One region of the Butyricicoccus sp. OF27-2pH9A genome, then DNA from elsewhere that is predicted to be linked to it. Evidence: predicted binding sites of a transcription regulator. Region 1 holds the regulator's gene; each other region holds the start of a gene.
The links. The regulator Rex, encoded in region 1, represses fermentation and respiration genes when NADH is low (regulators of the CRP and FNR family bind a similar motif). The targets are predictions, from matches to a motif close to ATTGTTAANNNNTTAACAAT.
Positions count from the first base shown of each region.

Region 1 (9,875 bases):
ATTTTTCAATCAATCTTCGTTCATCGACTCGATTCTATTTTGACCGCTGTCGAAACAGCTTATTCAGGATACCAAACTTTTCACCATTTGTCAAGAACTTTTTTTCAAATTCTTTTTTGGTATGCTGAACCGCTGTTTGAAAACAGCTTATTCAGGATACCATTATTCCCCCTGTTTTGTCAACAGTTATTTTTCATTTTTCTGCATTTTATGCAAACCCTTGAGATACTGCCGTAAATCTGCTATACTGAATATATTATATAAAGATTTGTAAAGAAAAAAGGAGGTGTCGGCTTGCCTATTAAGATAGCCGACAGTCTGCCGGCACGCGCCGTATTGGAAAGCGAAAACATTTTCGTTATGACCGAACACCGTGCCGCGACACAGGACATTCGTCCTCTTCGCATCGGTTTACTCAACCTGATGCCTCTGAAAATCATTACCGAGACCCAGATCCTGCGCTGTTTATCCAACACGCCGATCCAGATCGAGGTCGATCTGATCCAGACCGAAACGTATCATTCCAAAAATACGCCAGAGGATCATCTTCTCACCTTTTACAAGACATTCGACGATATCCGCGACCAGAAGTATGACGGTTTTATCATCACCGGTGCGCCGGTGGAGACCATGCCGTTCGAGGAAGTCGAATACTGGAAGGAACTGACCGAGATCATGGACTGGACTAAAACGCACGTTCATTCCACGCTGCACATCTGCTGGGGAGCGCAGGCCGGTCTGTATTATCACTACGGTATTCCGAAGTACATGCTGCCCGAGAAAATGTCCGGCATTTTCAAGCACCATGTTCTGCTGCCGAAGGAGCCGCTGCTGCGCGGCTTTGATGATATCTTCTGCGCACCGCACTCGCGCCACACCGAGGTACGTGCCGCCGACATCCGCAAAGACGAGCGTCTAACCATTCTCGCAGAGTCGCACGAAGCCGGTGTGCACATCGTGGAGGCGATGAACGGCCGTCAGATCTTTGTTCTGGGCCATGGCGAGTACGATGCCGACACACTCAAAAAGGAGTATGAGCGTGATCTGGCCAAGGGCATGAACCCCGAGGTGCCGCGTCATTACTTCCGCAACGACGATCCCAACGAAGACGTGCTGGTGACCTGGAAGGCACATGCCAACCTGTTCTACACCAACTGGGTCAACTACTATGTGTACCAGACAACACCATATTATCTGGACAAAATGTAACACAAAAGCCGCTCATCCATTGGATAGCGGCTTTTTCGCACAAAAAGGGAGTATCCAAAGATACTCCCTTTCGTTTTACAGGTTCTGTTCTCTTTTCTCATCCGCTGCGCCGACCAGATGGCACAGCGTCATCAGGCTGTCCGACAGGTGCACGTTTTCGACCGGAACGCCCAGTCCCTCCAGATGAAGGTCCTCGCCGGTGAAATTCCACAGACCGCGGATACCGCGCTCTACCAGACCGCGTGCAATACGCGGAGCATCTCCTCGCGGAATGGTGAGCACTGCCACATCCGGCTTGTTGCACTCGATGAACTCCGCAAGCGTATCCGCGCTGCGCACCTCATGGCCGCCAAAGCGCTGACCGATGAGCTGCGGATTTGCGTCAAACGCACACAGCAGCTCAAAGCCGCTGGCAGAAAAGTTAAAGTTATTGAGCAATGCACGGCCGAGGTTGCCGGCACCCAGCAGAATCGCCGTGCGGCCGGTCCGCAGACCCATGATCGCACCCAGCTCCTCCTGCAGTTTGTCGATATTATAGCCGTAGCCTTGCTGACCAAAGCCGCCGAAACAGTTAAAGTCCTGACGAATCTGCGAAGCGGTCAGTCCCATGCGCTCTGCCAGTGCTTTGGAGGAGATACGCTGCTCCCCTTCAGCCTTCAGCTCACAAATATTCCGATAATAGCGAGGCAATCGCTGAATTACCGCTTTGGAAACCTCTTGCTTGCGTTCCACAGACTCTCTCCCTCTCTCAAATTCTATTCTCGTGTAAATTACAGCTTAGCGATAGTATCCAGCACATAGTCGGTAAATTCCTGCGCGGTTGCACCGGTATCACGACCGGTAACAACAACCTTGCGCTCCTCTACCATGCAGATATCAAGTGCGCGGTCGAGCTTCTTCGCCAGTTCGATTTCACCGATGTGCTCAAGCAGCATAACAGCTGCACGCAGTACGGAGGACGGGTCCGCATACTTTGCACGGCCTTCCTGTACCATACGCGGCGCAGAGCCGTGAATTGCCTCGAACATCGCATAGCGCTTGCCGATATTGGCAGAGCCTGCCGTACCAACACCGCCCTGGATCTCAGCGGCCTCGTCGGTGATGATGTCGCCGTACAGGTTCGGCAGTACAACGACCTTAAAGTCGCGGCGGCGCTTGTCGTCGAGCAGCTTTGCGGTCATGATGTCGATGTACCAATCATCAAACTGTACTTCCGGATACTCCTTGGCTACCTTCTGGCAGGTATCGAGGAACTTGCCGTCGGTGGTTTTGATGATATTCGCCTTGGTGACGCAGGAAACGCGGTTCTTGCCGGTCTTGCGTGCATAGTCGAATGCCAGACGAGCGATACGCTCGCAGCCCTGCGAGGTAGCTACGGTAAAGTCGATGAACAGATCGTCATCAATCTGTACGCCCTGAGAGCCGACAGCGTAGCCGCCCTCGGTGTTCTCGCGGTAGAACGTCCAGTCGATACCCAACTCCGGCACCTTTACCGGGCGCACGTTGGCAAACAGGTCGAGAGCCTTGCGCATTGCAACGTTTGCGGACTCTACGTTCGGCCACGGATCGCCCTTGCGCGGGGTCGTGGTGGGGCCCTTCAGGATAACGTGGCACTTCTTCAGCTCTTCCATAACGTCGGGCGGGATAGCGCAGCCGAGCTCGGCACGGCGCTCGATGGTCAGACCGTCGATCACGCGGAACTCTACCTTACCGGCCTTTACCTTGTCCGCCAGCAGAACCTCCAGCGCATGCTGAGCCATGCCGGTGATCATCGGGCCGATGCCGTCGCCGCCGCACACGCCGATGATCAGCTTGTCCAGCTTGGAGTAATCAATAAAATCGTCCTGCGCCTTCATATCCATGATACGCTTGCGCTGGCTCTCTACAACTGCCTCAAATTTATCCAGAACAGACTGGTCGATAGACATAGTTTTGTCCTCCTACACCATTGATATTATTTTAACAAAAGAAAATATGGCTGTCAAGGGGAACCGCGCGGCTCCCCTGTCGAGCCTGACAGGCTTACTTGTTCTGCTGACGTGCATACAGCAGCGTGCCGCCTGCAAGCAGTGCGTGACGCTGGCGCTCGGAAACCTCACAGTCGGCCTTGAAGGTCTTGCCGCCGCAAACAACGGTGACCTGCTCGCCGTTCTTTACTTCCTCGAGCACGTTCGGCAGAGAGATTTCATCCAGCAGATTGATTGCATCGTAGTCTGCCGGATCGGCAAAGGTCAGCGGGATGATACCGGAGTTGACCAGATTTGCCTTGTGAATTCGTGCGAAGGACTTGCACAGTACAGCCTTTACGCCCAGATACAGCGGAACGAGCGCTGCATGCTCACGGGACGAGCCCTGACCGTAGTTTGCGCCGCCGACAATTACGCCGCCGCCCTGCTCCTTGCAGCGGGACGGGAACTCCGGATCGACGTTGATGAAGCAGTAGTTGGAGTAGTACGGCACGTTCGAGCGGTACGGCAGCAGCTTTGCGCCGGCCGGCAGGATGTGGTCGGTGGTGATGTTGTCCTCGGTCTTGAGAACGACCTTGCCGGTGTAGGATGCCTCGAGCGCCTTGCCCAGCGGGAAGGGCTTGATGTTCGGGCCGCGAACGACCTCAACCTCAGCCGGATTCTCGGCCGGCTTTACGATCATGTTGTCGTTGATGGTGAAATGCTCGGGCATTTCGATCTCCGGCATCTCACCGAGGGTGCGCGGATCGGTCAGCACACCGGTCAGTGCAGACGCTGCTGCAACCTCCGGAGATACGAGGAAGATCTGTGCATCCTGGGTGCCGGAACGGCCCTCAAAGTTGCGGTTGAAGGTACGCAGCGATACGCCGCCGGACTCCGGCGACTGGCCCATGCCGATGCAGGGACCGCAGGCGCATTCAAGGATACGCGCACCGGCCGAAATGATATCCGCCAGAGCGCCGTTCTGCGCCAGCATATTGAATACCTGCTTGGAACCGGGGCTGATGGTCAGCGAAACCTCCGGGCTTACGGTCTTGCCCTTGAGGATGGAAGCGACCTTCATCATGTCGTAGTAGGAGGAGTTGGTGCACGAACCGATGCAGCACTGGTTTACCTTGATCTCGCCGATCTCGGATACCTTCTTGACGTTATCCGGCATATGCGGCATAGCTGCCAGCGGCTCGAGTGCGGACAGGTCTACGGTGTACTCCTCGTCATACTCTGCGTCCGGGTCGGAGGACAGCGGTACCCATACGTCGCCGCGGCCCTGTGCTTCGAGGAACTTCTTGGTTGCCTCGTCGGACGGGAAGATCGAGGTGGTAGCGCCCAGCTCAGCGCCCATGTTGGTGATGGTGGCACGCTCCGGTACGGACAGGGTCTTTACGCCCTCGCCTGCGTACTCTACGATCTTGCCGACGCCGCCCTTGACGGTCATCTGGCGCAGTACGTCCAGAATAACGTCCTTCGCAGATACCCACGGCGACAGCTTGCCGGTCAGGTTGACGCGGACCATCTTCGGCATCGGAATGTAGTACGCGCCGCCGCCCATTGCGACTGCAACGTCCAGGCCGCCGGCACCGAACGCCAGCATGCCGATGCCGCCGCCGGTCGGCGTATGGCTGTCCGAACCGATCAGGGTCTTGCCCGGTGCGCCGAAGCGCTCCAGATGCACCTGATGGCAGATGCCGTTGCCTGCCTTCGAATAGTAGATACCGTGCTTCTTAGCGACAGAACCGATATATTTGTGGTCGTCCGCATTCTCGAAGCCGGACTGCAGGGTATTGTGGTCAATGTAAGCGACCGAGCGCTCGGTCTTGACCTGATCGACGCCCATCGCCTCAAACTGGAGATAAGCCATCGTGCCGGTGGCATCCTGCGTCAGCGTCTGATCGATCTTAAGGCCGATCTCCTGACCCAGTGCCATTTCGCCGTCTACCAAGTGCGCTTTCAAAATCTTCTGCGCGATTGTCATACCCATGTGTGTTTCCTTCGCTCCTTTATGTCCCGACGCGAAAGTCTTTCGCTTTCGCGCCCCATTCTCGTCAGAATGGGTGGTTGCGGCTTCCACAGCCTTCTCCACGGCGCATCTCGCACCGTGCCCCAAAAAACAAAAATAGAAGTGGTGTTCGCATACACGAAACCACTTCTATTTTACAACATTCTATCGGTTTTGCAAAGCACTTTTCACCGCAGTGATTTGAAAAAGTTCAAGCCTTTTTCTGCGTTTTTTCAGCAGAATTACTGTTTTCGTCAGAAAGTCACTTGTATTTGTCGAAAAAGCGGTTTCGCAGCAGCTCAACTCACTTGTTCTCCTGCCATGTACCTTCCTCGGTCACTTCGATGACGCTGCTAGTCATATCCAGCTTGCGGTTTTCAAACGCCTCGCGGTTGTTCTCGTAGATGAGACGCAGACCCTCGAGCGTCAGGTTCGGGTCCACATCGTCGATGAGGTCGCAGTATTCCGCCATCATGCGGCCCATGCCGCCGGTAGCGACAACTCTCGCCTTGCCGCCCAGCTCCTTCTGGATATCCGTGATAATGCCGGTCAGCGCGCCGACATAGCCGCGCACCGCACCGGACTGCATGGACTGCACGGTAGTCTTGCCGATGGCATTCTCCGGCCGCTCAATGTCCACGCGCGGCAGCTTGGAGGCCTTGAGGAACAGCGCTTCCATCGCCACCTTCAGACCCGGGAAAATCGCGCCGCCCTGATACGCGCCGTTCTCGTCGATGGCGTCAAAGGTGGTCGCCGTGCCGATATCCACGATGATGAGTGGCTTGCCGTACTTGCGAACCGCAGAAACCGCGTTGACCAGTCGGTCCGCGCCGACCTCGCGCGGGTTGGCATAGCAGTTCTTGATGCCGATGTCCACATCGCGGCCTGCAATGACCGGCTGCACAAACAGATACTTGCGGATGGCGTTGATGAGCGTGTACATCACCGGCGGCACTACGGACGCGATAACGACCGCAGTCGTATCCGCACAGGCGATATCGTGGAAGTGATAATACTGCGCGATCAGCATACCCAGCTCATCCGAGGTGCGCTCGGAATTGGTGGAAATGCGGAACGAGCCGCGCAGCTTGTCTCCGTCATATAAACCGAACACCATGTTGGTGTTGCCTACGTCGATTGCTAAAAGCATAATGTTCTCCTAATTTTCTATTTCTCTTACAGACGCTCTTTTCGCAGCAGACTGCCGTCCTCATCGACCAGCTCGAGCAGCGCAGCCCGTCCGTTCTCGATGGTCAGCCGTGCATAGCTGGCCGGACCGCCGCGCGGCAGACTGATGCTGCCCGGATTGCATACCCACACGCCGTTCTCCCGCTCGAGCATCATGCGGTGCGTGTGCCCGAAGAACGCGAGCGTGCAGTGCTCCTCGTAAGCCCGCTGGGACACAATGCCGCTCGACAGCATGCCGACACGCTCACGGTGGCCGTGCGTGATATAAATCCGCACGCCGCCCGGTATCACAACCGCATTCAGCGGCACATCGGGATCAAAATCGTTGTTGCCCCGCACGCGGTAGATCGGCATGGCCGGGAACACGCGCTCGATCTCGCGAGCATCCTCGGCGTGATCGCCTAAGTGAATGACCACATCCGGTTCTTCCCTGTCTACCGCAAAGGCCATTGCCATGTTATAGCCGTGGGAATCTGCAAATATCAGCACTTTCATGTTGTTCCCTCTCTCTGCGCCGCACATATAGCTGTATTTTACACCGAGTATCCCGCGATGTAAAGTAATTTTCTTGCGATCAGCCACAATTTATTCCCCTGTGCACACACTTCTCCTCCCGGCGGCATATACTGTCATGAAACAACTTCTTATGAGAGAGGACGGGACGCGAATGAATCAGAACGAACTGCTCCGCAGACTTGCGGCACAGGCCGGTGGAGACGCGGCGCTCGAACGGCTTTCCGGTGCGCTCGGCACCGCAGACGGCAGGCGTGCGGTCGAGCAGCTGTCCGCACAGCATGCCGCTGAGCTGGAACAGGCCGCAAAAGCCGCGCAAAGAGGTGACATGCGCAGCGCAGCACAGGCAGCGCAAAAACTCATGCAGACACCCGAGGGTGCGCGGCTTGCCGCTCAGCTTCGGCACATTTTCGGCAAATAAGGAGGCGTTTGGATGGAAAACGATATGCTTTCCTCGCTGCTGAGCGACCCGGAGTCACTGCAGAACGCGATGAAAACCGTGTCCGACCTGCTCGGCGGTCAGCCGTCCGCACAGGCAGAGCCGCAGAGCACCTACGATCCGGCCTCCGAAATGATGCAGAAGGCGCTTCCGGTCATCGGCGCGATCGCGCAGAGCGGACAGAATGCCGTAAAACCGGAAAAACGGGCGCTGCTCGGCGCACTCAAGCCGTTCGTCGCGGAGGAGGTTTCCGGCCAGTTCGACCGAGCGCTCCGTCTCGTCAGCATGGCGCGGATGGCGCGCGCGGCACTCGGACAGGTGAACCGCTCCGCAGACGATACCGCGCCGCGAGCCTTATAGGAGGTGCTGACCCATGTATAACCGCTATCTTGCTGCCGCAGAGCAGACCGCACCGGAAACAAACGAACCGCCGCAGAGCAGCACCTTTTCCGGTCTCGGACGCACGCTGAATGCGCGTCTGCAGGGTGTCCGGCTGGACATGGATACTATGATCGCCCTGCTCATCGTGTGGTTCCTGCTGATGGACGATGACGGCGTGGTGGATTGGGAACAGTTTCTGCTCACCGCCGCCCTGCTCCTGTTTGGGCTGTGAGTACATGAAAAAACTGCCGCACGGTTGATGTGCAGCAGTTTTTTATTGCAATCGCGTGCAATAATTGAGAATGAGCGCTATCCTTGCGCAAGTTCCGTCCGCGCTGCCGAGATTTCTTGCAATACGGCAAGTATTGCAAGAAACCGCGCCTCATCAGTACGCAGAATTTATTCGCAAACCGCTCTTGTTCCATTATGCGGTATTGCCTTAATCCGCGCCTTCGGTGCGCACATTCATTTTCCATTCTCCATTTTCAATTACAAAATAGGTCCCGACCCATCATCCTTCTCCTTGGTGATGGACTTGATCACAACAGTATAGCTGTCGCCCTCCTCGGTGGTGACATCCACCCGGTCACCGACCTTTTTGCCGAGCACCGCCTTACCGAGCGGTGCCTTGCAGCTGATTCTGCCGTTCAGCGGATCACACCGCACGGTCGTTACCACCTGAATGGTATCCGTGTCATCATCGTCCTCAAACAGCAGTTCCACCTTATCGAACAGACCGACCTCATCCGCGCCTGCCTTATCCTCAATCACATGCGCGGATTTAATCATGCGCTCCAGATATCGAATGCGGCTGCGGTTGCGGTTCTGCGCCTGCTTGGCGGCTTTGTATTCAAAATTTTCACTCAGGTCGCCGAACGCGCGTGTGCGCTTGACCTCCTCGATCAGCTCGGGCATCAGCTCCAGCTTGCGGTGGTCCAGCTCCTTCTGCATCATTTCAATGTCCTGTGCGGTCAGATCGTCATGCATAGCTTTTCATTTCCTTTCATGCTTCCATGCTCATGCCTTAGATTATATGCTGTTTGACGGAATTTTGCAACGCCTGTCCTCCCGTCAAATTTCCGCATGGTTAAATTCACATGATAACCGCGCAGAATGTTCAACAATTTTCACAATTTTCTGTTTTTCTGCCATTTTTATTTGCTGTAACGTTTTCCATATGATATACTGTTGCTATACGCCTGTACACCACAAAGCAGGGTGCTGACGTTTTCCGTTGGCCGCCCTGCTTTTTGCTGTGTACGGGAGAATCACGAAAAGGGGAATAAAAACATCATGGGAACTGCATTTTTGCGGCAGCTTCAGCAGGAATTCAAGGGCTACAACGGGCAAAAGCTGGCCAAGGACCTGATGGCCGGTCTGACCGTTGCGGCAGTGGCGCTGCCTCTGGCACTGGCGTTCGGCGTATCGGCCGGTGCGACGGCGGCCTGCGGCCTGGTTACGGCGATTGTTGCCGGTCTTATCATCTCGGCGCTGACCGGCGGCTATTATCAGATTTCCGGTCCGACCGGTGCAATGGCAGCCATTCTCGGCTCGCTGATCGCGACCTACGGCATGCAGGGCATGTTCGTGGCAACCTTTCTCGCCGGTGCGCTGCTCATCCTTGCGGCTGTGCTGCACCTCGGCAACCTGACCGCCTTCGTACCCGCGCCGGTTATCACCGGTTTTACCTCGGGTATTGCGGTCATCATCGCGATGGGTCAGATCGACAACTTCTTCGGCACGCACTCAGAAGGGGCCAGTGCGATTGCGAAGATCATCTCGTATAAGGATCTCGGCTTTCATCCGGATATTGCTACCACGCTGATCGCGCTTTTTGTCGTTCTGCTGATGGTGTTCTTCCCGAAAAAGTGGAACGCGGTCGTACCGGCCTCGCTCATCGGCATTATCATCGCAACTGCGGCAACGATGATTCTAAAGCTCGATATAGCAACCGTCGGCGAGATTCCGAAAACGCTCATGCTGCCGGATCGTCTGTCTCCGGCACAGATTGACTGGAACACGGTTCCTGCTCTGCTGGCGCCGGCATTCTCCATCGCGGTGCTGAACATGCTCGAAAGCCTGCTGTGCGGTGCGTCTGCCGGCCGCGCGACCGGCGTCAAGCTCAACAACGATCAGGAGCTGTTCGCACAGGGCGTCGGAAACATGGTGCTGCCGATGTTCG
Region 1 covers NZ_JAQEXK010000008.1:114,397-124,271, reverse strand. Annotated here, with positions in the region: partial or broken gene PG722_RS08155 (hypothetical protein) at 1-237, shown strand, start outside; gene metA (homoserine O-acetyltransferase MetA) at 295-1,209, shown strand; gene PG722_RS08145 (redox-sensing transcriptional repressor Rex) at 1,285-1,941, opposite strand; gene PG722_RS08140 (isocitrate/isopropylmalate family dehydrogenase) at 1,980-3,137, opposite strand; gene PG722_RS08135 (aconitate hydratase) at 3,232-5,154, opposite strand; gene PG722_RS08130 (type III pantothenate kinase) at 5,477-6,322, opposite strand; gene PG722_RS08125 (metallophosphoesterase family protein) at 6,349-6,855, opposite strand; gene PG722_RS08120 (hypothetical protein) at 7,028-7,294, shown strand; gene PG722_RS08115 (hypothetical protein) at 7,307-7,672, shown strand; gene PG722_RS08110 (hypothetical protein) at 7,686-7,925, shown strand; gene PG722_RS08105 (GreA/GreB family elongation factor) at 8,183-8,680, opposite strand; gene PG722_RS08100 (SulP family inorganic anion transporter) at 8,987-9,875, shown strand, end outside.

Region 2 (9,875 bases), on a different contig from region 1:
CTTCTGTACGCGATCCCAGCGGTTATCACGATCCATTGCGTAGTAACGGCCGGATACGGTTGCGATGCAGCCGACCTCGACAGCGTCGATCTTGGCCTGCAGGCGGTCGATATACTCGATACCGGACTGCGGCGGCGTGTCGCGGCCGTCCATGAAGCAGTGGAAGCAAACCTTGCGCAGACCATTGCGGCGTGCCAGCTCGAGCAGCGCGAACATGTGGTCAATGTGAGAATGCACACCGCCGTCAGACAGCAGACCGAAAATGTGCAGAGTGGAATCGAACCACTTGCACTGGTTGATCGCGCTCATCAGAGCCGGATTCTCGAAGAAATCGCCGTCCTGGATGGCCTTGGTGATGCGGGTCAGCTCCTGATATACAATGCGGCCTGCGCCGATGTTGGTGTGGCCAACCTCGGAGTTGCCCATCTGGCCGTCCGGCAGACCAACGTCCAGACCGGATGCACCAATATAGGTGAGCGGGTTCTCTGCGAAAATCTTATCGAGATTCGGCTTTTTAGCAGCCTCAATGGCGTTGCCCTTGGTCTCCTCGCGGTGGCCGAAGCCGTCCATGATGATCAGAGCGGTCGGCTTCTTCGGGCCCTCTGCCTTCTTGGCAGCAGCGGTGGCTGCCTTGGGCTTGCGGCCGCGCTTGGCTGCCGGCTTTTTCGCCTCAGTCTTGGCTGCAGTTGTCTTTGCCGCAGCGGTCTTGCGGGTACGCTTTGCCGCCGGCTTTTTTGCAGGAGCCGGATCTGCCAGAACATTAACCGGTGCGGAAGTCTTGATCTCGACTACCTCTACCTCCGGCATGCCCGGCATAGTGGTTTTTTTCATACTGATAAAACTCCTTTACAGAAGCGAACGATAAGAGAATAAAAGGGGACACGATATGCACCATGTCCCCCTCCGCAAAACGGTGAGGGAGCGTTTCCCTTTCCCGTATCCTTATCTTACTGGTTAGCTGCTTCTACGATGGTAGCGAAGTCAGCGCTCTTCAGGGAGGCACCGCCGATCAGGCCGCCGTCAACGTCCGGCTGAGCCAGCAGCTCGGAAGCGTTCTTCGCGTTCATAGAGCCGCCGTACTGGATGGTGATGCCGCGTGCAGCGCGTGCGCCATACTTCTCGCGCAGGCAGTCACGGATAGCGGAGCAAACCTCGTTAGCCTGCTCTGCGGTAGCGGTCTTGCCGGTACCGATTGCCCAGATCGGCTCGTAAGCGATAACGACCTTCTTGATGTCCTCAACAGCTACGTTCTGCAGAGCGATCTTGATCTGCTTGCGGATAACTTCCATGGTAACGTCCTGCTCGCGCTCGGTCAGAGACTCGCCTACGCACAGGATCGGGCGCAGACCGTTCTCGAGAGCGACCTGAACCTTCTTGCCGCAAGCCTCGTCGGTCTCGTTGAAGTACTGACGGCGCTCGGAGTGGCCGATGATAACGTACTTAACGCCCAGCTCCTTGAGCATGTCAGCGGAGATCTCGCCGGTGAACGCGCCGGACTTCTCGAAGTGCATGTTCTCAGCGCCGATTGCAATCTTGGAGCCCTTAGCAGCCTTTACAGCAGCCTGAATATCGGTGAACGGTACGCAAAGAACCATCTCGCACCACTTGGTCTTGGACAGGAGCGGCTTCATCTCTTCGATCAGAGCCTTTGCCTCTGCCGGAGTCTTGTTCATCTTCCAGTTGCCGGCGATAATGGTCTTACGATATCTGCGATTCATGTTGGTTTTACCCCTTTCAAACATTCGGACGGACATTTCCGTCTTAAATCTTTATGTATTTATACGGAGCGCTCAACAGAACGCGCTCCGATATAAAGCGTTCCTAATGGACTTACTTGTCCTGCAGGCATGCGATGCCCGGCAGCTCCAGACCCTCGAGGAACTCCAGAGAAGCGCCGCCGCCGGTGGAGATGTGGGTCATCTTGTCAGCAAAGCCCAGCTTCTCAACAGCAGCTGCGGAGTCGCCGCCGCCGATGATGGAAACAGCCTTGCTCTCAGCGATTGCCTTGGCAACAGCCTTGGTGCCGACTGCGAAGGTGTCAAACTCGAATACGCCCATCGGACCGTTCCAAACAACGGTGCCTGCGTCCTTAACAGCCTCGGAGAACAGCTCTACGGTCTTCGGGCCGATGTCCATGCCCATCATGTCAGCCGGGATCTTGCCAGCCTCGTATACGACCGGAGCAGCGTCCGCGCCGAAGTGATCTGCACAAACGGTATCAACCGGCAGGAGCAGCTTAACGCCCTTGTCAGCAGCCTTCTTGAGCAGGCCGAGTGCCAGCTCGATCTTGTCTTCCTCACAGAGAGAGGTGCCGATCTCGCCGCCCTTTGCCTTGGAGAAGGTGTAGGCCATGCCGCCGCCGATGATGATGGTGTCGCACTTGTCGATCAGGTTCTCGATAACGCCGATCTTGTCGGAAACCTTAGCGCCGCCCAGGATTGCAACGAACGGACGAGCCGGGTCGCTCAGAGCCTTGCCCATGATGGAGATTTCCTTCTTGATCAGGAAGCCGCATACAGCCGGCAGGTAATCTGCGATGCCTGCGGTGGAAGCGTGCGCACGGTGTGCGGTGCCGAATGCGTCGTTGACGTAAATGTCAGCCATGTCAGCCATAGCCTTTGCCAGCGCAGCGTCGTTCTTGGTCTCGCCCTTTTCAAAGCGAACATTCTCAAGCAGAACGACCTCGCCCGGCTTAACCTCAGCGGCCAGCTTCTTAGCATCCTCGCCTACAACGTCCTTTGCCAGCTTGACTTCCTTGCCAAGCAGCTCGCCCAGACGCTTAGCGACCGGAGCCAGCGAATACTTCATGTTTACTTCGCCCTTCGGACGGCCGAGGTGCGAGCACAGGATTACAGCAGCGTTGTGATCCAGCAGGTAGTTGATGGTCTCCAGCGAAGCACGGATGCGCTTGTCGTCGGTGATGTTGCCGTTCTCGTCCTGCGGTACGTTAAAATCGCAGCGGGCAATTACCTTCTTGCCGGATACGTCGATATCCTCAACGCTCTTCTTGTTATACTGCATAAATATCCCTCTCCTTTAAGATGTATTATAAAGTTACGATAAGGAACAAAAGCACGGTTGTTATTACTACAATAATTCCGTTTCCAATACAGAATTATACTCGTAATTCGTGTCATTCGCAAGCAAAATTGTGAAAATCATCACATTCCAACTCGCTTTTAGAGGATTTTTGCGTTTTTCGCCAAAAAGTTGCGAAATATTAAACAACATTCACAATTTTTGCATCAATCCCGCGGCGTTCCATAATACGCTACAGCCATCGCCAGCGGACCAGTATTTGTCAGAACCGAGGGACCGATCACTACGCGTTCCACATCGCGGAATCCAATTTCGGTACGCAGACGCTTTTCCATTTCATCCAGACGCTCGGCGGGTACGTCGCCGTAGAGCAGGATAGCCGTCTGCTTATCCGGCTGCACCACACGGGCGGAGACTTTTTTGCTCATTCCGGCAACGAGTGCCTTCTCACCGCGCACCTTGTCACACACCTTTACCGCACCATCATACACATGGCTGATGGGCTTGAGACCGAGCGCCTCACCCACGAAAGCCGCGCCGCCCGAAATACGGCCGGACTTCTTGAGGAACTTGAGGCTGTACACGCCGAGGTAAGCTTCCACGCGGTTAAGACGGCTCTTTACCACGCTGACGATTGCGTCGAAGCTCTCGCCCTGCTCGCGCATTTCGGCAGCCTTGACAACAATGTGTCCGTAAATGTAGGTGTAGGTCTTGGAGTCGATGACCTCGATGGTCATTTTGCCTTCCCCCTGCTCCTCTTCGAACATGGATTTTGCAAGGCACGCCGCCTGATAGGTACCCGAGCCACCGCCGTTGATGAGCACTGCCAGCAGATGCGTGCAGCCGCGCTCAAATGCACGATTGTAGGACTCGAGGAATACGGTCGGCGTAGTCATGGCCGTGCCGGGAATCTCGCTGCTGGTCTCGAGCAGCCTGCAGTAGTCCTCGGATGTGATGTCGTAATATTCGCGGAAGCTGCGTCCCTCATGCGTCAGCATGATCGGAACGATCTCGATTCCGTGGGCTTCCACCAGCTCGTGTGGAATATCCGACGAGGAATCGGTCAAAATATGAATCTTTTCCATGCTTTACTCCTTTATGCCTGCGGAAACGGTCCCGCAAGTCTCAGATTTTCAAAGCCGGTCTGCCGCAGTGCCTCAAACACAATAACAGCGACCGAGTTAGACAGATTAAGGCTGCGCGCGCCCTCTCTCATGGGAATGCGGACGCAGCGTTCCGGGTGCTCGATGAGCAGCGCTTCCGGCAGACCGCGGGGCTCTTTGCCGAACATCAGGTAGTCGCCGTCGCGGTATTCCACCTCATGATAGGCGTGCGGCGCCTTTGTTGTCGCATAGAAGTAGCGGCCGTCCGGATTTTTCTCAAAAAATTCATCCAGATTTTTATACATACGCACATCGAGCAGGTGCCAGTAATCCAGACCGGCCCGCTTCATGCGCTTGTCGTCGATAGCAAAGCCGAGCGGCTCGACCAGATGCAGCACACAGCCTGTCGCCGCACAGGTGCGGGCAATGTTGCCGGTGTTCTGCGGGATCTCCGGCTCGACCAAAACAATGTTGAGCATACTTTCGCCTCATTTACGAACTAAACTTCTTCTATTTTATGCGATAACACCGTATTTTTCAAGGTATATTCCCATTTTTTCGCAAAAAAGTTTCCTCTGAACACAAGATTCAGAGGAAATTTTCATGCACTATGCTAATTTTCTGATGATTTTGGATGAACGGCACATATCTTCAATTACTCAATATCCGCATAGACGCCATAGATATAGCCTTCCGCTGCGGCCTGCTCATCGGTCAGCACTTCGCCGGTAAGGCTCGGACCGGACGTATCGTCCTTGTATTCCACGCCCAGCTTGCCGGTGTGCAGCGTCATCGAGCGGGTCTGCTCCGAGCCGTCAGTAAAGGTGATGGTAACGGTCAGCTTTGCGCCCTCAAAGCCGTCCACGGCCGCGTGCCACGAATCCTGCAGATCATCGTCCGTAGTTTCCGGCTGGCTGGGCAGCCACAGACCGTAGCTGGTGTCCGGGTCGTACGCGTCGGTGAAGCCGTTGTCCAGCTTCCAGCACAGGTCGGCGTACATATGCATCTCGTCACTGCCCCAGACCATGATCCGGTCTGCGCCGTCGAGTTCGGGGTTCGTGCCCTGATGCATCGAGCGCACCCACTCGTCGCGGTCGGTGGATGTATCCTTGACGGTTTTCGTGCGGTAGACCGCGCCCTTGTCGATGGTCGCGGATATGGTTTTGATATTCTCGCCGGTCACCTTGAACAGACAGCCGGAGTAGAAACCCTTTTCCGGATCGTCTGCGCCGCTGCCGGTATCGAACACGATTTTGCTGTCCTTCGGCTGACGCAGCTCGCCGGTGTCGGCGGCATAGGCTGCAAAGCCGAATGTGTGACTGATGGCATCCGCTACGACTGCACTGCCGGTCTGCGCGGTGCCATTATGCGTGCGATAAACCGCCGTGCCGCCCAACACAATACCGAACGCGCAGGCTGCCGCCAGAAGGCGCTTTGCCATTCCCCACGGATGGCGCGGCACCGCATGCAGCGGTTCGTTCGTCAGCTTACGCGCTTCACGAGCTGCTGCCAGCGTGCGCTCCTTCAGCTCCTGCGGAGCCTTGATGTCCTTCAGTTCGTTCCAGTTGTTCTTCATCGTAAGATCCCTCCAAATCCAGCTTTAATTGCTTTCTTGCGCGATGCAGCCGCGTGCGTACCGTTGCCGGACGGCAGCCGACCATTTCCGCGATCTCCTCTGTGCGGTAGCCCTCCACATAGTGCAGCCACACCGCGATTCGCTGATCGTCCGGCAGTGCGTGTACCGCCTGCCACAGCTCGCTGCTGCTTTCCGGTTCCGGAGCGGCAGCATCCGCGGCAGCTTCCATCGGTGCGGTGCGCTTAAACCACGCCGACCGGCGAAGATCGGTGCACCGGCTGAGCGTTACGCGCAGCAGCCATGCTTTCAGATGCTCGGTGTCGCGGAAATCGGTGTCGTCCCGCAGCAGCCGGAGAAAGACTTCCTGATAGACGTCCTCTGCGTCCGCGCGGCTGTTCAGTCTGCACAAAGCTAAGCGATAGACCGCGTCGCCGCAGGTGTCCATCGCCTGCTGCAGAAATGCGTCCGACCTGAGTGTTGTCTGCATTGCTCTCTCCTCCTTTCACCACCAACACGTTTTGCAGCGGCAAATCGTTCCCGCTGCCGCCGGATTTTTTGAGATTTCGGCTTATTTTCCCTTTGCTTTGTGTTTACCTACAATTTACAGAGGTTATTCTTGTAATATATGCACAAAAACTTTCGCATTTTCTCTGGAACATTAAACAAAAAATCTATTGCATTTTTATCTAAAACGACTATAATAATAATTGTTCTAAGGAACACAACAAATCGACAATAACCAACAACCACATTGGTTTTTATATTTCATTTGCTCTCTTTTTTTCTTTTTTCTTTCTTTACTCTTTACCTGCTCTTTGAGGGAAAATCGCCGTCTGATTCATCAGGCGGCTTTTTTCCGTCTTGCGACAAAAAAGCTGCGGTTTAACCGCAGCTTTTTTAGTTTGTTCCGACAGTATGCGTTACAGTGCTGCCTGTGGTATCATACGGATACAGGGTATTCAGAGCCGCCGCAAGCGCCGGACTCTCCAGCGTATACCATCTGTCCTTGCCATGTAGTTCTGTTTTCAGCAGCAGCAACTCTTCTGAATCATTCCTGCACAGAAAGAGCATATGATCTGCTTCCGCGCTGTCTATTTGCACTGCAACGACGCACGGAATCCTGGTATTCGTGCCGTACGGTGTCCATCTGCCCGGAAAGCGCCGCTTGCCCTTACTGTCCGCAAGCAGCTTCGCGATTGTTTCCCGATTTTCCGCAGAAAGTGTGATTTCCTCCGACGGAAACGCATAGTTGTAGAGCGTGCCGCTCGTGATCGGCGTATAGCTGTACGCCTTCCACGAAAACGAGTCATCGACCGCGCAGCCGATGTTCCGCGCCGCAAAAAAGGTTCCGTAAACCCCGACCGCGCAGAGCAGCACAAGCAATCCCGCTGCCGCCGCATACTTGACCGATTTCTTCATCCTGTCTCCCTCTCTTCTCTCTATTCTTATCCTTGTACCATTATTATACAGGGCGGTCCTGCGGCTGTCAACCGGAGGTTCTGCGGATGCAAAAACGGCATCTTTCGATGCCGTTTTTTCTTATTTTTCCGCGAAAAAGTCTCTGGTCTGCTGCACATTTTCCTCGATGGCGGTCTTGAGCGCCTCCACCGATTCAAACTGCATTTCCGGACGCAGGAACTTATGCAGCTCCACATGGATCATCTTGCCGTACAGATCGCCCGCAAAGTCGAGCAGATGCGGCTCGATGGTCGGTGCACCGCCGTCTAAAAATGTCGGCTTTACACCGATATTGGTCGCTGCGATATAGCTCTGTCCGTCCACCAGAACGCGGGTTGCGTACACACCGTACGGCGGCAGCGCCATTTCGGTCGGCAGACGCAGATTGACCGTCGGTACCTGCAGCACGCTTGTGCCGACACGCCGTCCGTGCTCCACAATACCGGAAACCGTATACGGATGACCGAGAAACTTAGCCGCACCTTCCATATCGCCCTGCGAAATCAGCTGACGAATATAGGTGGAGGACACCACAATGCCGTCAATCTTGACATCCTCGATGCAGTCATAGCCGATGCCGGCCTTTTCACACTCAATAGCCATGCCTTCTGCGTTGCCCTGCCCCTTATAGCCGAAACGGTTATTGCGCCCCGAGATGATCCAGCCCGCGTTAAAGCGGCCGATGAGCAGCTTGTGGATAAAGTCGCGCCAGTCCATGTGCTGCATTTCATGGTCAAAGTGGCCGAAAATAACCTCGTCCACACCGCCGAGCTTTTTGATCTCCTCGGTGCGATATGCATTTGCGGTCAGCAGCGGCACCTGACGGCCCATAACGACCGAATCCGGATGCACATCAAACGTAAAAACCGCACTCGTGCCGCCGATTTGCTTGGCCCGCTCGACCGCACGCTGCATGAGCGCCCGATGCCCCAGATGCACGCCGTCAAAGTAGCCGAGCGCGATGGCACGCGGCTTTGTAACTTCTATCATAAGGGAATCCCCCTGAAAAAAATTGATAATTGAAAATTGAGAATTGAGAATGAATGCGGCGCTTCGCGCTTATTAAATCATCGCGCAAGGCGCGATACCTTCATTATCCATTTTCCATTTTCAATTCTCCATTTCTGTTTGTATGCAAAAACTTATCGGAAGTTTTTGTATACAAACAGACCCAAACCGCCCTTATCCAGCTCTCTCACCTGACCGAGCATAAGGAATTTATCCTGATGGTACACACGGCAGATGGTATCTGCGGTTTCCGGCAGGCTATCGGTCTGGCGCGGAAATACGACTGCGCCTCTCGCAATGCGCTCTGCGCCCTCGTCGGTGAGCGAAACGGCGGGTCTATCGGTAAACAGGCTGTCGGTTGGCAGCAGAAGCTGCTGCATGGTACCCTCTGCCATCGCCTGCTCACACTCGGCAAAGGTATGGCACTGCGCCAGCTCATACGCGCCCGAACGGGTGCGCTCCAGACTGTGCAGCACGGCCAGCGTGCCCAGCTTTTCGCCAAGGTCATTGACCAGTGTGCGGACATAGGTGCCCTTGCTGACCTTGCACCGCAGCGTGCCCTTCTGGGCATTCTCGTCGAAGTCGAGCAGGTCCATTTCGTGCACAATGATATCGCGCGCCGGACGCTCCACCTCCCTGCCCTTGCGGGCCAGATCGTACAGCTTCTGGCCGTTCACCTTGACCGCCGAATACATGGGCGGTACCTGCTGCTGCGGGCCGGCAAAGCGCCGTACCATCTGCTTTACTGCGTATTCCGCGGCGTATCGTTCGCTGGTCTGGAGCATTTCGCCGGTGACATCCTGCGTATCTGTGCAGTAGCCGAGCGTAAACCCGGCAACGTATTCCTTATCCTGCGCTGCGGCAAAATCTGCCGCCTTGGTCGCACCGCCGACAAACACCGGCAGAACACCGGTCGCCATCGGGTCGAGTGTGCCGCCGTGACCGATCCTGCGCGTGTGCAGAATACCGCGCAGCTTGGCAACCACATCGTGCGAGGTAAAGCCCTGCGGCTTGTTCATCAGCAGGATGCCGTTCAGGTCACTTTGCTGCATGAAACTGCTCCTCTGCCGCCTTCAGCATAGCAGCCTTGGCTTCCGCCATGCCGCAGGTGAAGCTTGCACCTGCCGCACGGACATGACCGCCGCCGCCGACCTTCTTGCAGATAGCAGCCGCGTCCATCTCCTTGGTGGTGCGGACGGAAACGCGAACCGTACCGTCCGGCTTCTCGGTCAGCGTGATGCCGATCTGTACGCCCTCAATCTGGCGCGTGAGCGATGCAATCGAGTCCAGATCGTCCATATCCGCGCCTGCATGGTCGATATCCCTGCGCCAGAGCACGGCAACCGCGATCGCGCCGTTCTCGTGGAACTCCATCGTATCAAATACAATGCGCTCCATCTCAAACCGCGGACGCGATTTGGTCTCAAACAGCACGCGGTTGATCTCACCGCCGTCGATACCGGCAGTCAGGCAGGCCGCCGCTACCGCATGCGAATGCGCGGTCGTATTCGAGAACTTAAAGCAGCCCGTATCGGTCGAAACACCGATATAAATGCACTCTGCAATGTCGGCCGTGAACTTAACACCGAGCGCCGTCAGCACATCGTACAGCACCTCGGCACAGCCGCCTGCATCCGGCCGGATGAGGTTTTTTTTGCCGAAGCCGTCGTTTGAGCCGTGATGGTCAATGA
Region 2 covers NZ_JAQEXK010000002.1:152,169-162,043, reverse strand. Annotated here, with positions in the region: gene gpmI (2,3-bisphosphoglycerate-independent phosphoglycerate mutase) at 1-831, opposite strand, end outside; gene tpiA (triose-phosphate isomerase) at 948-1,718, opposite strand; gene PG722_RS02820 (phosphoglycerate kinase) at 1,831-3,021, opposite strand; gene PG722_RS02815 (DegV family protein) at 3,246-4,124, opposite strand; gene trmL (tRNA (uridine(34)/cytosine(34)/5-carboxymethylaminomethyluridine(34)-2'-O)-methyltransferase TrmL) at 4,136-4,621, opposite strand; gene PG722_RS02805 (hypothetical protein) at 4,798-5,718, opposite strand; gene PG722_RS02800 (RNA polymerase sigma factor) at 5,639-6,205, opposite strand; gene PG722_RS02795 (hypothetical protein) at 6,616-7,137, opposite strand; gene ribF (riboflavin biosynthesis protein RibF) at 7,258-8,166, opposite strand; gene truB (tRNA pseudouridine(55) synthase TruB) at 8,319-9,236, opposite strand; gene PG722_RS02780 (DHH family phosphoesterase) at 9,223-9,875, opposite strand, start outside.
Region 2: the regulator Rex is predicted to act here: its motif matches at 3,149-3,168, upstream of PG722_RS02820 (phosphoglycerate kinase).

Region 3 (9,875 bases), on a different contig from region 1:
ATTGTTGGTATTTATAACATTCTGTATATGAAGGGACTTCTATGACAAACGCACTTATCCATATTTTCATCCGCGATGCGGAAAACACCGGCGATTCGCAGGTGCGTGAAAAATTCGGCGTGCTGTCCGGCGCGGTCGGACTGGCATGCAACCTGTTCCTGTTTGCACTCAAGCTGATCATTGGTCTGCTTACAGGGTCGATTTCCATCGCGGCGGACGCATTCAACAACCTGTCGGACGGTCTGTCCTGCCTGATTTCCATTGTCGGCTTCAAGGTTTCCGGCAAGGAGCCGGATGCGAAGCACCCGTTCGGCTACGGACGCACCGAATACATCGCGGGACTGATCGTCTCGTTCATCATCATTCTGGTCGGCTTCGAGTTCTTTAAAACCTCGCTCGACCGCATTCTGCATCCGGCTGCCGTAGCGTTCTCGGCGGTGCTGATGGGAATTCTTGCCGTATCCATGCTGGTTAAGCTGTGGATGGGCGCATTCAACGTCAATATCGGCCGCAGAATCGATTCTCCGGTGCTGATGGCGGCCGGTCAGGACAGCCGCAATGATGTTGTTACTACGGCTGTTGTTGTACTCGGCATGGTAGCCAGTCGGTTTACTACGCTGCCGGTGGACGGATATGTGGGTGTTGCCGTTGCCGCGTTCATCCTCTGGTCGGGCATCGGCATTGCGAAGGATACGGTTGCGCCGCTGCTCGGCGAAGCCGCCGATCCGGTGGTTGCCCGCAATATCCGGCGGATTGTAATGGAATCCGACCATATTGCCGGCGTACACGATATGATCATCCACAACTACGGTGCAGGACGCTCGATTGCGTCGCTGCATGCCGAAGTGCCGAGCGACTCGGACTTTGTGGCTGTGCACGAGGAAATCGACGAGGCCGAAAAGCGTGTCTGGCAGCAGACCGGTGTGTATCTGGTCATCCACATGGATCCGATCGATATCAATAATGCGTATGTCAACGCGCTGCGTGAGCAGACCGACGGCGTGCTCCGTGAGATCGACGGACAGCTTACCATGCACGACTTCCGCGTAGTGGACGGCAAACGCCAGATCAACCTGATTTTCGACGTTGTTGTGCCGTTTTCCTATGATGAGGATGCCAAACGCGACCTGCTGATGAAGATCTATGACAGCCTGAAAGCGATTGACTCGCGCTATAATCCGGTTGTAACGCTCGATCATCAGATGTGATAAGAAAATAATAGGCAGAAAAAGGAGGTGCTTTCGCATCTCCTTTTTCTGCTAAAAATAGCATAGCAAAACGGTAGGGAACAAAATAATCCGCGAAAACGGCAAGTTATCATTGCAATAACCCGAAAATTTGCTATAATGAAGATAGCGTTTTTACGCTTTATCAGATAACATTATTGTTTGGGGGAATTTAAGTGAGCTTTTTCTCGGGCCTGCTTTCCGCACTTCCCGGTGCAGTGGCGCAGGGTTTGATCTGGGGACTGATGGCGATCGGCGTATTCATCACCTTTAAGGTGCTCGATCTGGCCGACCTGACCGTCGATGGTACGATGGCGACCGGCGGTGCGGTGTGCATCGTTATGATGACGCACGGCGCGAATGTATGGGTGGCAATGCTGTGCGCTTTCCTTGCTGGCATGCTGGCCGGACTTATTACCGGTATTCTGCATACCTGTATGGGTATTCCGGCGATTCTGGCCGGTATTTTGACACAGCTGGCGCTGTTCTCCATTAACCTGCGCATTATGGACAAAAAAGCAAATGTAGCGATCAATCCGGACAACTACAAGCTGCTTGTATCGCTGCGCAACGTCAAGAAGCTGACTATCGAAAATCCGATTTTCGTTGCGGCTGTCTTTACGATTGTGGTTATCGCACTGCTGTACTGGTTCTTTGGTACTGCACTCGGCTGCTCCATCCGTGCGACCGGCGCAAACCCGAACATGAGCCGTGCACAGGGCATCAATGTTGATTTTGTCAAGGTGCTCGGCCTGATGCTGTCCAACGGTCTGGTTGCGCTGGCAAGTGCGCTGTACTGCCAGTATCAGGGCTTCGCGGATGTCAACGCGGGTCGTGGCGCTATCGTTATCGGCCTTGCCGCTGTCATCATCGGTGAGGTGCTGTTCAGCCGTATTTTCCGCAACTTTGCGCTGCGTCTGCTCGGCGTATCGCTCGGTGCGGTTGTGTACTATCTGGTTATTCAGGTGGTCCTCAACCTCGGCCTGAATACCAACGACCTGAAGTTGATCTCGGCTTTCGTCGTTGCAATCTTCCTTGCTGTTCCGTACTGGAAGGGCAAGTATTTCCGCGGTGCAGCCAAGAGCGCCGCAAAGACTGATGCGAAGGAGGCCAAGTAACATGCTGCAGCTCAAAGGGATTTACAAGACCTTCAACGCGGGCACGGTAAACGAAAAGCGTGCCATTGACAACCTGAACCTGACCCTTGAGGACGGTGATTTTGTCACCATCATCGGCGGCAACGGCGCCGGCAAGTCCACCACGCTGAACCTGATCGCAGGCGTGTATCCGGTGGATGCGGGCATGATTCATCTGAACGGCTACGACCTGACCGGTCTGCCCGAGCACAAGCGTGCGCGCTTCCTCGGCAGAGTATTTCAGGACCCGATGATGGGTACTGCCGCTACCATGGGTATCGAGGAGAATCTGGCGCTGGCATACCGCCGCGGTCAGAAGCGCGGCCTCGGCTCCGGTATCACGAACGAGGAACGCGAGCTGTATCGTGAAAAGCTGGCAACGCTCGGTCTGGGACTGGAGAACCGCATGACCAGTAAGGTCGGTCTGCTGTCCGGCGGTCAGCGTCAGGCACTGACCCTGCTGATGGCCACCCTGCGCAAGCCGGATCTGCTGCTGCTTGACGAGCATACCGCAGCGCTCGATCCGAAAACCGCAGATAAGGTGCTGCAGATCACCGAGGAGATCGTCGCACGCGACAACCTCACCACATTGATGGTAACGCATAACATGAAGAACGCCATCCAGTACGGCAACCGTCTGATTATGATGGATGCCGGTCGAGTTGTCGTTGATATCCGCGGTGAGGAGAAGAAGAACCTCACCGTCCGCGACCTGCTCGAGAAGTTCAATATCGAGAGCGACCGTATGCTGCTCAGCGAATAAGGCGAATAGAAAGACCCCGGAACCTGGTTTCGGGGTCTTTTTATGTTCATTTTTCATTTTCCAATCGCAATTCTCCATTGATTTGCCAACCGAGCGGCGTTCGCCGGAACAAAGCATTGTGCAGCCCTGTCAGCGCCTGCCATGTGGCTCGATCGGTAATGCCGGTCTCGGGCAGCTGAAAAATTTTCTGTGCATGTCTGACAGCGGACTGTGTATCCGTATCGTACTCGCCGGTGAGCGGCACGGCGGCAATCCGGTTATAATGCGGCGCAGTTTCGCCCAGCATGAGCTGGAGCACATACACCGTGGGACTTTTCGCGCCCGGCTTCAGCACGGCATCGCTCTCCGGCGGGAAGAATGCCGTCTGCATGGGAAGTGCATCGGCGGCGATAAGCGCGGCATATGTAGCATAGATGGCGTTCCATGTGCGCTGGTCGGCGATGCCCGTCACCGGAAGGCAGTTCTGCTGCTGGTATTCGCGCACGGCAGCGGCAGTCTTTGCATCCCAGATGCCGTCCGGCACGAGCGGTGCAGCGCTGCCCTCAGCCTGCTGAATACGCCGCAGAAAGGTCTGCAAATCGAAAATATGGCTGCATTTTTGTGCATCGGTGTACAATCACGTTGCCTCCTCTCCGACGGGATAGCCGGGATACTGTCCTCTGGCACTCTGGCTGCCGACCAGCACGGTTTCGGCGAGATCGGCCATGCCTTCCCAGGTCAGCGGACCGATAGCGCCCGTGGTGGGCAGACCGAGCAGCGACTGGATGACTGACACCGAGGACTCGGTCGCGTCTCCGAAAATGCCGTCTACCGTGACAGCGGGCACTTCGGCGTAGCCGCGGGCGATGATGTTGATGAGCTGCTGCGCCTGCCGCACGGCTTCGCCGCGCATCCCCTTGACAAGAAAGGTCTCCGGCAGGCCGATAAATTCCTCGAGCCACTCCTGCTCAGGCTGGGCGAGCAGTACGGACTGGTAGGTGGAAAGCAGGGCATACCACGTCTCTCGATCCACCACACCGGTGATGGGCAGGCCGACAAGCCGCTGATACGCAGCCACGGCTTCGCGGGTCTGCGGACCGAAAATACCGTCGATCTGTCCCGCCTGCCAGCGCGGCAGCGCATCGTAAAATTCGCCGACAATGGCAAGAAAATACTGCAAAAGCTGTACGCCCGGGCCGCTCATGCCCTCGGTCAGCCGCTCGGGGTACTGGCGGGAGATCTCACTGAGTGTCAGTCCCTCGCTGTTCAGCTCGCTCAGGCGCTTGACATTATTATAAATGAACGCGATGCGGTACCATGTTGCCGGGCCGACAAGGCCGTCCTCGGTGAGGTTGAACTGCCGCTGGAACGCCCGCACGGCGCGTTCGGTGTCCGCGCTGAACACGCCGTCCGTGGGATAGATTTTTGGAATGTTCGGGAAATTGGTCGAAATGCGGTTGAGGCGGGTCTGGACAGTGCGGACATCCTCGGAAAAGTCGCCCAGCCGCAGTGTCACGCCGGGGAACGACCCGCCGAGGTTGGGCGAGAGCGGTGCACCGGTGACGAAATTGATGTCGCTGCCGTAAAACGACTGCAAGATCTGCTCGGCGGAAAGTCCCTGCTCGGCCAGCGGCACGGTTCCCCACTGGCTCAGGCCGCCCGGACAGGTGACGGTCGTGCCGTTACAGTACTGCGCGAACAGCGGCTCGACCGCATCGCCGCGGGTGAGGTAAGTGCCGATCATATCATCTACAATGGTGGAAATATTCTCGAAAATATCCCGTCCGGGCACAAAGGACTGGTCATACCGCGTGGAATTGGTGATATCAAAATCGTAGCCTTGCGCGCGGTACCATTCGGTGAATACACGGTTGAGCACATAGGACATTTGTGCATACACGTTGGCGCGGATGGCCTGCTCGGGCCAGGTCGGATAAATCTCGGACGAGGCAACATTTTTGATGTAATCGGCAAACGGTACGGTGATATTCTGCGCATTCGAGGACGGCGCACCGAGGTGCACCGTGATGGTTTCCGGTATGGAAACATAGGGTTCGGGCAAAGCAATCCCTCCTTTTACGGATTCTCCGGCAACTCGGGATCGAGTGCTTGCGGCGCACCGGTGGCGGTCAGGTCGGTCTGCGCAAAGCTCTGGTTTTCCGCGAGCGGTGTAAGCGCCACGGGCAGCATGGTCGGCACGCCGGAGAACATGGCGATGTGCAGCGCGGTCAGCGGCGTGTAGCCCTCGGCGGAGATTTCGACCGTGTAGACCGCAAACGGCGGACCGCTGCCCGGGCTCAGCGAGTTGCTGCGCGGCGGCGTTGTCAGCACCATGGACGGCGTCATGCCGCCGGAGTCGGTCGTGACCGAGTAAAGCAGCGTGCGCATGCCGGTCTCATCCGGCGCGGTGGAGACGGAAACGATGGCGTTTTCAAGCGGCAGCGCGCCTAACGCGGTCGTGACGAGTACACGCAGCTCGGCGGTGCCGTCGGTCAGTTCAGCCATGAAAAAACCTCCTTGTCAGCAGGTGGAAAAACAGATATACTAAAGGTAACAGCCGCAAAGGCGGCAAAATCTCGAAAGGCGGGGACAGTATGCAGGATTACAAAACGATGATCTCCATGTGTGCAGAGCAGGAGGAGAAGTTTCAGTTTGAGCATTTTTCGCGCAAGGATGCGCTGAAAATCGGCCTCAAGCTGCATGAAAACGCAAAGGAGCAGCCGGTTGCGGTTGAGATTACGGTGAACGGTCTGGTCGTGTTCCGCTGCTTCGGTGAGGGCGCAAAGCCGGACAGCGAACTGTGGCTCGCGCGCAAGCGCAACGCGGTTGACCTGATGGAAACGTCCTCGCTGCGGTTTTTCGCAGAGCTGGAGGACGCAGGTGAGACCTTCGCGGACCGCAAGCTCGACCCGAACGAGTACGCCGCAGGCGGCGGTTTCCCGATCCGGCTGCGCGGTACCGGCGTGATCGGTTCCATCTGCGTTTCCGGTTATCCGGATCATGTGGATGATCATCAGCTTATCATTAACACACTGGCGGAGTATTTCGCATAATTGAGCATTTTAAATGGAGAATGGAAGATGAACGTATCATTTTTCATTCTCCATTATTTTTATACTATTTTGACATGATAATGCCGGAACCATCGGTCAAGCTGGATGATATACGCGAAAATCTGCGGGGTGCGCATCAGCTGTCCGAACCACGGTTCGGCAAGGCTTTCCGGTCGCTGCATGAGTTTTTGTACGGCATTCCGGTCGAACAGGGAAGCGGCGACCGAGGTGTTATCCTCGAAAATACGGCGGACATAGTCCGCGCACAAGCGGGTATAAACCGGATGAAAGGTTTTCGGATACGGACTTTTCTTGCGGTAAACGATCTCTTTGGGCAGTTCATTGGCGAACGCGCGGCGCACGATGCCCTTCTCACGTCCCTCGAGCGATTTGAAGTCCCACGGCATATTATAGGCATATTCGACAATGCGGTGGTCGCAGAAGGGCACGCGAACCTCAAGACCGGAGTACATGCTCATGCGGTCCTTGCGGTCGAGCAGGGTCGCCATGAACCAGTCAAGATTGAGCACGAACATTTCACGCATCCGGGCTGCTTTTTTGTCATCGGACGGCAGTCTGGGTGCGCGGGCGCAGGTGTCGCGGTAGTGCTGGTGCACAAACTCCTCGCCGTTTCTAACGGCATCCGGTGTGAGCAGACCCAGCCGCAGACCGACCGACCGTGACCACGGAAACGTATCTTCAAACAGAATTTCCTCACGGTGGTACCACGGATAGCCGCCAAATAACTCGTCGGCGCACTCGCCGGACAGGCAAACGGTGGTTCCGCCGCGCTTGACGGCCGCACAGAACAGCAGCAGGGAGGAGTCCACATCGGCCATGCCGGGCAGCGCACGCGCATCCGTCGCGGGGAGCAGGGCCGCGCACAGTGCCTCCGGTTCGAGCACAACGCGATGATGGTGCGTACCGAGAAAATCCACCATTTGATCAATATACGAATCGTCACTATTAGGTTGAAATATACTCTTTGTAAAATATTTATCGTTGTCCCGATAATCCACCGACCAGGTATGCAGCGTTTCGCCGCGGGCCGCGTAATCTTTCGCCGCCAGCATGGACAGGATGGACGAATCCAGTCCGCCGGACAGGAAACACGCCAGCGGCACATCGCTGACCAGCTGACGGCGGGCGGCATCGCAGATGAGCGTGTGCGTGCGCTCGACGGTAGTCGGCAGGTCGTCCTCATGCTCGTGCGCCTCGAGCTGCCAGTAAACGTGATCGGTGAAGTTTTCCGGAGTCAAAACGGCAAAATGTCCGGAGAGCAGCGACTTTATCTGCCGAAAAACACCGGATTCCGGCGGGCGAGCCGGACCGAGCAGCAGCAGCGTGCGCAGACCATCCTCGTCGAGCGCAGGCTCGATCTCCGGATGGCAGAGTACGGTGTCAATGGTCGAACCGAAGGTCAGACCGTTGCGAATGGGAGCGAAAAACAGCGGTTTCACGCCCAGCCGGTCGCGGCAGAGCGTCAGTCGGCGTTCGCGTTTCTCCCAGATAGCAAAGGCGAAAATGCCGTTCAGCCGCGAAAATGCGTCAGTTTTCCACTCAAGATAGGCGTGCAGCAGCACTTCGGTGTCCGAATGTCCGACAAACTCGTGCCCGCGCGACATAAGTTCTGTACGCAATTCCGGTGTGTTATATAACTCTCCGTTATATATAATAATAGTATTCCTGTCGGGAGAGTGCATCGGCTGCTTGCCGCCCTCCGGATCAATGACGATCAGCCGCCGATGGATAAGCGCTGCGTCCTCGTCAAAATAGGTGCCTTCGGCATCCGGGCCGCGCGGCGTGAGCGTGCGCTTCATGCCGTGCAGGATGGGTCCGCCGCGGCGTGCATCCCGTTCAAAATCCACAAAACCGCCGATACCACACATAGGCAGTTCCTCCTGAAAATAGTGATTTCTTTCTTTTATATGCACTCGAAACGGGAAATATGAGGTGGAATCCGAAATTTTCTTAAAAAGGAAAGCGTTGGCGGAAAAATGCGCGGTTTGCGTGCGATCTGCGTTCATTTATGCCGAGTATTGGAAGAAACGCACAAAATTTGGCGGCAGGATTTTATCAGTAAAAAGAATGTTAAATCCTTGACAAATGGTTTTCGGACGATATAATAGAGATAGACATGCTCCAAACAAGGGTATCGCTGGACGCGGCGCTGCGGCCACTGACCGTGTGCGCTGTGTTTTTGTGCGTATCCGCATTACTTATTTATTTGGGAGGTTTATGGCATGGATTTTAGGCTTACAAAAGAAGAAGCACTGTTCCAGAAGATGTGCCGCGAGTTCGCTCTGAACGAAGTAGAGCCGATCGCAGCTGAGATCGACGCGGAAGAGCGCTATCCGGAGGAAACCGTTCAGAAGCTGATGAAGTACGGACTGATGGGCATTCAGTTCCCGAAGGAAGTCGGCGGTTCCGGCGGTAACTATATTTGCTATTCTATCGCTATCGAAGAGATGAGCCGCGTATGCGGTACCACCGGCGGCATCATGTCCGCTCACGGCACCCTGGGTGCTTGGCCGATTTACGCTTTCGGTACTCCTGAGCAGAAGGAGAAGTGGCTGCGTCCGCTGATCGAGCCGAAGGAAGGCGCCAAGATCGGTGCATTCGGCCTGACCGAGCCGAACGCAGGTACCGACTCCGCTGCACAGCAGACCATGGCTGTTAAGCAGGAGGACGGCTCCTACATCATGAACGGCTCCAAGGTGTTCATCACCGGCGGCGGCCGTGCAGATACCTACGTTGTATTTGCTATGACCGACAAGACCAAGGGCAACAAGGGCATTTCTGCGTTCATCGTTGACAAGGACGACCCGGGCTTCTCCATCGGCAAGATCGAGCACAAGATGGGCATCCGTGGTTCTCAGACCGCAGAGCTGATCTTCGAGGACGTTCATCTGCCGGCAGACCGTCTGCTGGGCAAGGAGAACGGCGGCTTCAAGATCGCTATGATGACTCTGGACGGCGGCCGTATCGGTATCGCTTCTCAGGCTCTGGGCATCGCACAGGGCGCTCTGGATAAGGCTATCCAGTACATGAAGGAGCGCGTACAGTTCGGCAAGACTCTGGACAAGTTCCAGGGCCTGCAGTGGATGGTAGCTGACATGGCAACCCAGATCGACGCTGCTCGTCTGCTGGTTCGCCGTGCTGCATTCAACCACGATGTTGGTCTGCCGTTCACCAAGGAAGCTGCTATGGCTAAGCTGTACGCTTCTGAGGTTGCAATGGACGTTACCACCAAGTGCGTACAGATTTACGGCGGCTACGGTTACATCCGTGAGTACCCGATGGAGCGCATGATGCGTGACGCTAAGATCACCGAGATCTACGAGGGCACTTCTCAGGTTCAGAGAATGGTCATCGCTGGTCAGGTTCTGCGCTAAGAAAAGGAGGAAAACTGAACTATGAAGGCAATTGTTTGTGTAAAGCAGGTTCCGGATACCTCCGGCAAGGTTGCTGTTAATCCCGATGGCACCCTGAATCGTGCATCCATGCAGACCATCACCAACCCGGACGACCTGAACGCTGTAGAGGCTGCTCTGAAGCTGAAGGACGCTACCGGCTGCAAGGTCGTTGTTATCACCATGGGTCCTCCCCCGGCAGAGGGCATGCTGCGTGAGCTGATCGCTCGCGGCGCTGATGAAGGCGTTCTGGTTTCCGCTCGTGAGTTCGGCGGTTCCGATACCTTTGCTACTTCCCAGATCCT
Region 3 covers NZ_JAQEXK010000012.1:590-10,464, reverse strand. Annotated here, with positions in the region: gene PG722_RS09675 (DUF1294 domain-containing protein) at 1-45, shown strand, start outside; gene PG722_RS09670 (cation diffusion facilitator family transporter) at 42-1,208, shown strand; gene PG722_RS09665 (ABC transporter permease) at 1,403-2,344, shown strand; gene PG722_RS09660 (ABC transporter ATP-binding protein) at 2,346-3,125, shown strand; gene PG722_RS09655 (peptidoglycan-binding domain-containing protein) at 3,172-3,741, opposite strand; gene PG722_RS09650 (peptidoglycan-binding protein) at 3,742-5,166, opposite strand; gene PG722_RS09645 (hypothetical protein) at 5,181-5,609, opposite strand; gene PG722_RS09640 (heme-degrading domain-containing protein) at 5,699-6,157, shown strand; gene asnB (asparagine synthase (glutamine-hydrolyzing)) at 6,217-8,046, opposite strand; gene PG722_RS09630 (acyl-CoA dehydrogenase) at 8,401-9,552, shown strand; gene acrB (acryloyl-CoA reductase electron transfer subunit gamma) at 9,574-9,875, shown strand, end outside.
Region 3: the regulator Rex is predicted to act here: its motif matches at 8,245-8,264, upstream of PG722_RS09630 (acyl-CoA dehydrogenase).